DNA from 3 places in the Paramicrobacterium fandaimingii genome. Region 1 is predicted to be linked to each of the others. Evidence: predicted binding sites of a transcription regulator. Region 1 holds the regulator's gene; each other region holds the start of a gene.
The links. The regulator LexA, encoded in region 1, represses DNA repair genes until DNA is damaged. The targets are predictions, from matches to a motif close to TCGAACANNTGTTCGA.
Positions count from the first base shown of each region.

Region 2: HCR84_RS01065 (DUF222 domain-containing protein) is a predicted target of LexA. The motif match lies at 1,676-1,691, and genes of this name have one in related genera.
Region 3: HCR84_RS05475 (HNH endonuclease signature motif containing protein) is a predicted target of LexA. The motif match lies at 1,103-1,118, and genes of this name have one in related genera.

Region 1 covers NZ_CP061170.1:2,028,740-2,032,017, forward strand. Annotated here, with positions in the region: gene HCR84_RS09820 (histidinol-phosphate transaminase) at 1-433, opposite strand, end outside; gene HCR84_RS09825 (hypothetical protein) at 451-795, opposite strand; gene lexA (transcriptional repressor LexA) at 1,048-1,719, shown strand; gene hflX (GTPase HflX) at 1,723-3,225, opposite strand; gene HCR84_RS09840 (class I SAM-dependent methyltransferase) at 3,271-3,278, shown strand, end outside.
Region 2 covers NZ_CP061170.1:206,875-210,152, forward strand. Annotated here, with positions in the region: gene HCR84_RS01055 (MerR family transcriptional regulator) at 34-891, opposite strand; gene HCR84_RS01060 (VOC family protein) at 903-1,454, opposite strand; gene HCR84_RS01065 (DUF222 domain-containing protein) at 1,711-2,784, shown strand; gene HCR84_RS01070 (GlxA family transcriptional regulator) at 3,126-3,278, opposite strand, start outside.
Region 3 covers NZ_CP061170.1:1,133,943-1,137,220, forward strand. Annotated here, with positions in the region: gene HCR84_RS05465 (DUF1684 domain-containing protein) at 1-330, shown strand, start outside; gene msuE (FMN reductase) at 421-1,017, shown strand; gene HCR84_RS05475 (HNH endonuclease signature motif containing protein) at 1,185-2,651, shown strand; gene HCR84_RS05480 (TetR/AcrR family transcriptional regulator) at 2,722-3,278, opposite strand, start outside.

The DNA of each region.
Region 1 (3,278 bases):
CGGGTGAGAGCTCGAAATCCTTTTCCCTCTCGCGACCGATCCATCGTGTGTTTGTCCCCATGGCAAGCAATGGGTACATCGAATACGTGGGAGTGAACCCAAGAAAAGTCCGCCCCGGGCCGCCGAACGCCAGAAGAATCTGCTGCAGCACCTCGTTCGAGCCGTTTGCGGCCCAGATATTCTCTGCCCGCATACCGTGCCCCAGATACGCCGCGAAGTCCTGCCGCAGTTCGGTGAACTCGCGGTCCGGATAGCGATTCAGCCCGATGATCGACGCTGCAACAGCCCCAACGATATCGTGCGCCACAACCTCTGGAATGCCATGTGTGTTCTCATTGACGTTCAGCGAAATCGGAACCGGAGCCTGCGGGGCACCGTACGGAGAGCGGCCGCGAAGGCCGTCGCGAAGAGGAAGATCATCGAATGTGGTCACCCCTCCATCGTATGGGCTTACCGAACAGCTTCCTCGTACCGTGACGGGATCGCGATTCGCTCACCCGCGGCCACCGATGACGTCTCAAGTCGATTGAGGTCGACGATCTCCGCAACCACGTCGCGGGGGTCGTGATCAGGCGCGATGCGCTCTGCCAGCATCCACAGCGATTCACCGGCGGAGACGGTCACGTATTCGAAGGTCGCCGACGATGACGAGTCGGATGCCACGGCGGAATTCGCGTGTACAGCGCCAAAGGCGATGCCGAACACAAAGGGAATAGCAGCGATTCCCGTAAGAACGGCGCGGCCGCGGGCGGTGAGACGAAGCCGGGGTGCTGCATTGGTCTGCGGGGATGTCATCGTTCTGCTCCTTCGTTGACGAGTTCGTTTCGGCCCTCAGGCCGGTGAGGGCCGAAACGAACCTGTGTTCCGAACCTATCTTCGACTGTTCGAACTGTCAACCATCTTTTTCGGTTGTCGCCGAAGAAATTCCGCGACACACTCGAATAGATGTTTGCCTCGACCCGCCGAAGCGGATACAGTTTCGAACACAGGGAACACATCACCACGAGCCACCGACATCGGGGCTCGTGAGGAGACAGGAGCAGAGCGATGGCACAGGATCCGACGAAGAAGACACGCACCCGTCGCCGCAAGAATCTGAGCGATAAGCAGAGGGCGATTCTCGAGTTCATCCAGCGGACTGTTTCGCAGAATGGCTATCCGCCGAGCATGCGCGAGATCGGCGATGCGGTTGGCCTTGCCTCTCTCTCGAGTGTCACCCACCAACTGAACCAGCTTGAGCTGAGTGGTTACCTGCGTCGGGACCCGAACCGCCCGCGCGCCCTTGAGGTGCTCATCGACCTTCCTCAGACCGCCGACATCGGTGAGACGTCAAGACCCGTCGGAGACGCCACCATGGTTCCCCTCGTCGGAAATATCGCCGCTGGCGTCCCCATCACTGCTGAACAGCAGGTCGAGGAGGTTTTTCCCCTCCCCCGCCAACTCGTCGGCAAAGGCGAACTGTTCATGCTCCATGTCAAGGGCGAGTCGATGATCGACGCCGCTATCTGCGACGGAGATTGGGTTGTCGTGCGCCAGCAGGCCACCGCAGAGAATGGCGACATTGTCGCGGCAATGCTCGACGAGGAGGCAACAGTCAAAGTCTTCCGCCAGCGAGACGGCCACACGTGGCTGCTCCCCCGCAACAGTGCCTATGAGCCCATTCTCGGCGACCACGCGGACATTCTCGGCAAGGTCGTCGCCGTTCTGCGCTCGGTCTGAGGATTAGCGCGCTTCGGCGAATTCCGTGACTTGCGCGGCGATTTCGTCGGAAACCGCCGCCTCGAGGTACGTGCCGTCTTCCCGATAGTCAATTTTCGTCACTTCACCGCGACGGTGAAGCATCGAAATGACGTCCCCACGGTCGTAGGGAACGAGCAGAGCCACTTCGACGGGAGGGTGGGGAAGCATCCGCTCGATCGTCTCGAGCAGCTCGTCTACCCCAGCGCCGGTTCGGGCAGAGGCGAATACGGCGTTCGGCGCGAGGCCCCTGAGCAGAAGTCGCTGGTCGTCATTGATCAGATCTGTTTTGTTGAAGACGATGATCTCGGGGATATCGCGCGCGCCGACGTCCCCGATCACGTCGTGGACCGTGGTGATCTGAGATGCGGGGTCGGGGTGCGCTGCATCGACGACGTGCACGATCACGTCCGCGTACGACACCTCTTCGAGAGTCGAGCGGAAAGCCTCGACGAGCTGGTGCGGCAGATTTCGAACAAAGCCGACAGTGTCGGAGAAGGTAAATTCTCGACCGTCGTCGGTACGTGTGCGCCTCGTCGTGGAGTCCAACGTGGCAAAGAGCGCGTTCTCCACCAGCACGCCCGCCTGAGTCACCCTGTTGAGAAGGCTCGACTTTCCGGCGTTCGTGTACCCGACAATGGCGACAGACGGCACGGCGAATCGTGATCTGTTTGCACGCTTTGCTTCACGTGCTGGCCCGAAGCCCTTGATTTGCTTGCGGAGTCTCGCCATGCGTGTGTGGATGCGGCGCCGGTCAAGCTCGATCTTCGTCTCGCCCGGTCCACGCGAGCCCATTCCCGCACCGGCACCTCCGACCTGACCACCAGCCTGACGGCTCATCGACTCGCCCCAGCCTCGCAGTCGAGGAAGCAGGTACTCCAATTGCGCGAGCTCCACCTGTGCTTTGCCTTCACGGCTCTGCGCGTGCTGGCTGAAGATGTCGAGGATGACTGCCGTCCGGTCGATCACCTTCACCTTGACGACGTCTTCGAGCGCTCGTCGCTGGCTTGGAGCAAGCTCTGTGTCGGCGATCACCGTGTCGGCGTTCAGCGAGCGCACGATGTCGCGCAGCTCTTCGGCTTTTCCACGCCCGAGGTAGGTGCTCGGATCCGGGTGCGGACGTCGTTGCAGCAGACCATCGAGCACAACGGCACCCGCTGTCTCTGACAGAGCCGAGAGCTCGCGAAGAGAGTTTTCGGCGTCGTCGGCGGATCCCTGGGGATATACGCCGATCAGCACGACGTTTTCCAGCCTCAGCTGGCGGTACTCGACCTCGGTGACGTCGTCGAGCTCGGTCGAGAGCCCCGCGACGCGGCGAAGCGCACGCCGCTCCTCGCGATCGAGCTGGTCACCGTCTGCGTTCGAGTCGGACCCATCTTGATGAAGGGCCTGAGCTCGGCCGAACACCGAGAAAGCACGTGCGTCCCCACTCGCGATGATGCGGTCGAGAGCGTCGTCGTCGGTGTTGTTCTTGCCCATATCAGCCATTTCCCTTAAGCCTAGTGTCGGAAGCCTGAGATAACGTACCTAACTATGACCGG
Region 2 (3,278 bases), 1.8 Mb from region 1:
ACGGTCTTGGCAGCCGACGTACGCCCATTCGGCTTACTCCCAGATGGCCTCATCCGGGTCGATGCCGTTTGCGCGGGCATTGGCGTCGATGACGTCGCGTAGCCACAGAGCCAAACCCGGCGCCACGGTGTCGAAGTGTGCGCGAAAATCGGGGTCGTCCGCGTAACGGCGCCCGATGCAGACGTGCATGGAGACCGTGCAGTCGAAGTAGCGGCTCATCGATTTTCTGTGGGCTTCGGCGAGTTCGTTTGCCTCGATGCTTCCCGGCCGAACTCCGCGTTCGAGAGCGCGAGCCAGCGTGGCCTCAAGGTCGCGAACGTCATCGGCGATCTCTTCCCAGTCGTGCGTGCTGCGCGAGGCGGCTCGCTCGGCATACTGCGCCCATTGAGCGGTGTCGCCCCATTTCTGGCGCGCCTGCGTCGCCCACTCAGGGTTCCACGTGTCTCCGAAGATGCGCATCTGCTCGTCTGCCGAGAGGGTGATCCCCGAGTCGACCGCAGTGATCATGCGCTCGAGCGCTGTGCGCATGCCGTGCAGCTCGCCGATGCGCTCCTCGAGCTTCTTATGCTGAGCCCGCAGCGCGCTCGCCGTCAGCTCGGCGTCTGAGTCGAGCACATCGCGGATGCGCTCAAGCGGGAGTCCCAGTGCACGGTAGATCAACACGCGGTGCACGCGAGCGATGTCACTGGGGGAGTAGAGCCGGTATCCCGCACCGCTGCGCGTGCTCGGTGCCACCAGACCGATGCCGTCCCAGTGGTGCAATGTGCGCACTGTCACGCCCGTTCGGTGTGCGACGGCGCCGACGGTGAGTCCGTCAGGCGAGACGGCCTCACCGTGGGCACCGCCTCCTTCGCGGGTGGCGGCGGCGTGGTCGCGGAAGTGTGAGCTCACGGCATCCAGTCTCACTCCTTATCTGTCGCGTCGGGAACCAGGTATCCCTCGTTCCTGAGAGTGTCGGCCTCGTCGCTTGACGGGTCGACCCCGCGTGCTGCCGAGAAGATCACGCGCGTGTTCTCTGGTGTGCGCACCTCCAGGTCGATCGTGGGCCACGGCATGGCGCGTGGGCCGGTCGTGCAGCCGGGCGAGAGCTTCTCGCATGCCTGTGCGATGCCATCGATCTCGCTCAGCACGCACGAGAAGCTCACGGTCATCGCCTGTGTTTGGGCAGCTGGATCGCCAGCGACGAGGAGGGCGTCTTGGAATGCCCAGCGGCGCATGTGCGAGAGCTGGCCAGGTACGGAGAACAGGTCGATGAACCCGAGTCCCTGGGTCCAGAAATCGACGGATGCCGCCAGGTCGGCGGTCGGAATCGTCACGAACATTGGCATGCCGTAGATGCCGCGGTATACCTCGGGAGGAGTCGCGTTTGGCCCGGGCGGCGGAACGGGGCTCATCTCGAAGGCACTGTAGAACGGAGCAGAACCGGTGCCTGCGTTGTCAATGTCGTTGGTCATGAAGACCATCATGAACCCTGACGCTTCGTGAGGGTCAAGCTGTGCCTTTCGCCATGAGGATTTCTGGCCATTCAACGCACGAAGAATCGGTTGGGTCTACGGAAGCTGCTCGTATAAAGCTTCGTAAGAGTGGGAAGTTATCAGCCGGTGAACTGCCAATCTTTCGAAAGCGGCGGCAGGTTGTTTACGACCAAAAAACGAGAAATATCTTCACAAAAGACTAGAACAAAGTTTCGATACTTGGTATAGTTGGGGCATGGGAAACGAGGATGCCGCACCGGAGGGCCAGCAGCCCGACGACACTCCTCTTTTTCACGCGAGAGGACGCTCAGCGGGGGCTGACCGCATGAGCCTGGCGAGTCTTGCACTCGACGAAGTCGCGCGCATTGATCGCGAGATCGCGCGGGCACAGGAGCGCCGTACGGCAGTGTTGCACGGTGCGCGAAAGCTCGCAGAGTCGGCGGCCGATTTCGTCGTTCTCGACTCGCACGCGACGTCGCCTGCTCGAGTCGACGAGCTCGGCTTCCGCGCTTTCGTCGCCGAGGCAGCGGTCATGCTGCGCATTCCCGAGTCGACAATGCGCACTCAGATCGAAGAGGCGACGACGTTGCAGCGCGACCTTCCGCAAACGCGGGCGGCGCTTGCTTCCGGCGACATCTCGCATCAGCACGTGCGTCGAATCATCGACCAGTCGTGGTCGCTGCCGCGCGACGCGGCAGCGGGTTTCGAAGCAGCAGTTGTGCCTCTGGCGCACACGCAAACACCTGCGCAGTTCTCCCGGACCGCGCGCGTCACGCGCGAGAAAATGCATCCCGAGTCGATTGTGGTTCGCCGTAAGAGGGCAGAAGAGGGTCGGTGCGTCAGCTTTCAGCCGCTGCACGACGGCATGGCGTCGATCGAACTCGTTCACACAGCCGACGTCGCGACGGCCATCTACAACGCCACAATGGAAACGGCGCGAGGGCTTCAGTCGGCCGGCGAAACGCGCTCTTTGCCCCAGATCGCGGCAGATGTGTTCGCCGACGCTACGGTGTCGGGCTACCTCGACCCACGGGAGGGCGCCGATACTCCGCCACTCCCCAGTGCAGTCCGGGACGACGATGTCGATGACCGTGTCGAGTCCAGCACAGCCGCTCGGCACATCGACGTTCGTCGTTCGCGTGACACGTATCACTACGCGCGGCCGCCTCGGCGGCGAAGCGAAATTTCAGCGTGGCTCCGTCAGCACGAGAAGCGCGAACGAAGGCAACGCCGCGCGGAGGGCCTGCCGGTTTCCCGGCTCTTCCCAGATGAGGGTGTAGGTCGGCCGGGAGCGTCGGTCCGCAGATAGACGTCGAGGTCTCCCGACGACGGAGGTTCCTACGCCATCCGTCCGAAAGACCTCGACGTGACCGACGCTACCCCGCCGGCCGGCTTCGGCCGCCCTGACCTGACCGCCTTCGCGTCTCATCCCAGTCGACCCTGATCGAGTCTGCTGACCCCCTCGACGAGAACGCAGCGACATCACAGCCACCCAACCCCGACCGTCCGGGAAGCCGGGACACGTCACATGACCTGTGCTGCGGGCGTGTCGAGTGGGTCGTCCAGGGGCGACGCAGGAGCGTCGACGCGACGTGCTGAGAGGTGGTTCCAGTCGAGCGCTAGGACACCGGCTACAGGCATGGCGATAGGTCAGGAACGGCGTCGCTCCATGCGCAGGAGGGAGCGCAGAGTCTCGGCGTTCGCGTAGCCGACCCGTAGCGCGATCTCGGCGGAGGTGAAGTCCGTGGTTGCTGAGAGGTGCCGAGCTCGTTCGATGCGAAGCCGTTGGACGAAGCCGAGCGG
Region 3 (3,278 bases), 890 kb from region 1:
GCCATTGACGGACACGTGTCAACCGACGCGCTCGCGGGCCGGGTCGACGTGACGCTGCCCGGTGGCGAGCACGCAACGCTGACCGTGACGACGGACCCGCGCGGCCTGCGTGCCGTGATCAGCGACGGCACGAGCGGTGACGAGAGCTATCGCTTTCGCTTTCTGCCGATCACCGCGCCTGATGCGAAAGGCGGCGTGACGATCGACTTCAACCGCGCCTACCTTCCGCCGTGCGCGTTCGCCGATCACTACGTGTGCCCGCTTCCGCCCGCTGAGAACCGGCTGACCACGGCGATTCGCGCCGGTGAGAAGGCTGTCGTTCGCGACTGATCGGGTGACAGGCTGATGCCGCCCGGCATCCGTTACGACTTATGTCGACGCGGGATTTCGCCGCGGCGCTCGCGAGCGTAGCGTCTGTGTATGCCTGAACTAGATGTAACGCCTCTGAAGGTGGTCGCCGTCTCGGGGAGCCTTCACGAGCCCTCGAAGACAACGGCCCTGATCCGCGCAATCGTCGATGAGGTTGCGATGCGCGAGACGGTTGAGGTTGAGGTCATTGAGCTCATCGAGATCGGATCGGGCTTTGCCGGTGCGCTCACGAGGGACCAGGTGTCGCCGAAGGCAGAAGCGGCGCTGCGGTCAATTGAGACGGCAGACCTTCTGATCGTGGGCAGCCCGGTTTACCGTGGATCGTTCACCGGTCTGTTCAAGCACCTCTTCGACTTCGTCGGGCAGTACGAGCTGATTGACATACCGGTGCTGCTCGCTGCCACGGGCGGGGGAGAGAAGCACGCTCTGATTCTTGAGCACCAGTTTCGCCCGCTGTTCGGCTTCTTTCAGGCACTCACCCTGCCGATCGGCGTCTACGCGTCGAACACCGACTTCGCCGGGTACGAGCTGGCGAGCGAGTCTGTGCGTACACGTGTAGAGCTGGCTGTGCGTCGTGGTCTGCCATTCGTGCGTCAGCGCGGCATCCCCTCGGAGATTCCCGCGTCCACGTACGTCGGCACCTGGTAGCGCCGCGGGGGGCATTGCTCATCGACCGGGGATCCAGCGCCGCGCGGGGATCATGTCACCCTCGACACATTCTCCACAGGCAGCGGGGAAAAGATGTTCGATAATGAGTTATCCACAGATGGCAGGTTATTCGAATTGATGTCTGTGCATGGTGGCAAAATTGGTGCATGGATGATTACAGAGAACCTCCGGATGAACCCGACGAGTGGGTGCCGTCGGAGGACCATGAGAGATCCCATCAGCCGCCACCGACACCGCCAGCGACGCCGCCAGCGGACTCCCCGAAGTCTCGAGAAGGCGACGTTGGCGACGATGCTGTCGTTGATGCTTTGCGTTTTCGTTTGGACGGTGTTGTTGATGATTCGCAGTTGATTGCGGCGGCGGAGGCGTCCCGGTTGCGTGGCATGTATGCGATGCTGCAGGATGCCCTTGAGCACCCGGGGGTGTTCATTCCGAACGCTCACGGGCTCACGCGTGCCGATCTGACGGGTGAGTCGCAGGGGTGGGTGCGTTCCTCCCTCGCTCAGGAGGTCGGTGCCGCTCTCGGTATCACGAAGAGTCAGGCTGCCGGACTGATCAACGATGCTGAGACGCTCTGCGAGACGCTCTCGGCAACACTCGACGCGTTAGATGCCGGCGAGGTCACTCGGCAGCATGCTGATGCGATGATTCGCCAGTCTGTCGGATTGAGCGCGGACGAGGTCGCGGCGTTTGAGGCGAAAGCGTTGCCGAAAGCCATCCAGCAGTCACCGACGCAGTTCTCCCGCGCTGTAGTGAAGATCCGGGAGGGGTTGTTTCCCGACTCGATCAGTGAACGGCGCACCGAGGCGGTCACGAAGCGTCGTGTGGAGTGTTACGGCACCCAGGACGGCATGGGGGTACTCAGTGTGAGTGCTCCGATCGAGGTGGTGCAGAGCTTACGCAATGCTGCCCGTCTGACAGCGCGGGCGTTGAAGGCTGCCGGGGATGACCGCACGGTGGCGCAGATCGAGACCGACGCCATCATCGATGCACTCATGATCGGGTTCACCACCGAACCCGGTGACAAGCCCGGTGTCGGCGCATCCGGTGTCGGCGCTGACCGGCTCGGCAGCATCCGACCCACCGTGTATGTCACCGTCCCCGTCATGACTCTCCTTGGACACTCCGACGAGCCCGCGCATTTGGACGGATACGGGCCCATCGCCCCCGACATGGCACGCGAGTTGGCGGCGCAGGCACCGAGTTTCACCCGGCTGCTGACACACCCCGAGACCGGGGCTGTGCTCTCCATCGGCCGGCACAGCTACGCTGTCCCGGCAGATCTGAAACGGGCCGTGCAGTTACGAGATGAAACCTGCATCGGCATCGGCTGCGACAGATCAGCCACCACCTGTGACCTCGACCACCGGAAAGAATGGCAGCGCGGCGGCGAAACCAGCCTCAGCAATCTCCAAGCAGCATGCGAACAACACCACATGATCCGACACCACACCCAATGGGACGTTACCGTCACCGACGACAATCACATCGAATGGGTCTCACCCCTCGGGAAGACCTACCGGGTGCCCCGCACCTCCAACGTGCAATTCGCTCAGGCAAACGCGGCGAACAACGACGAGCGAATGGAGCTTCCCGACACCCCACCATTCTGAAGCGGCGGTTTCGGCGAAAGCCCGAGTAGCCGCTCGATGGCTGGTCGTGCGCTCGACGCGTCACGGGCGGCTATCGGTCACGCGTGAGTGCGCGTTCAAAGATGTCAGCGAGCTCGTCAGCATCCGCTCTCGCATCGTAGGTTGGCGTCGCACGGAGTTGCATCAGCAGACCATCGAGAGCGCTTCGAATTGTGCGAGCCATGATCCGGGTGGAGAAGTCGCGAAATTCGCCCGCCGATTTACCTCTTTCGAGAAGCACGCCGAGGGCAGAGAGCTCCTGCTCATTCGCACGCTGCTGCTCGGTGTGTCGCCTCGAACCGTCATCACCGCGAGGATGGCTGACGATCTCGTGCAACGCGGCCATCTGGGCAGGAAAATCGCGATAGAACTCCGCACTTCCGACGATGAACATTCGAATTGCCTGCATCGTGGTGGGTTGCGCTTCCATTCGAGGTTGAAGCTGCTCTGTCGCAATGCGGTACACCTCGGCGACAACGGCATCGAGCAGGTCGTCGCGATTGGCGAAGTGATAGGAAATCGCCCCTCGAGTGACCTCGGCTCGCTTGGCAATGCGTGACAGCGATGCCTGCGCATAGCCGTCTTCTGCGAGGACCGCTATGGCGCACT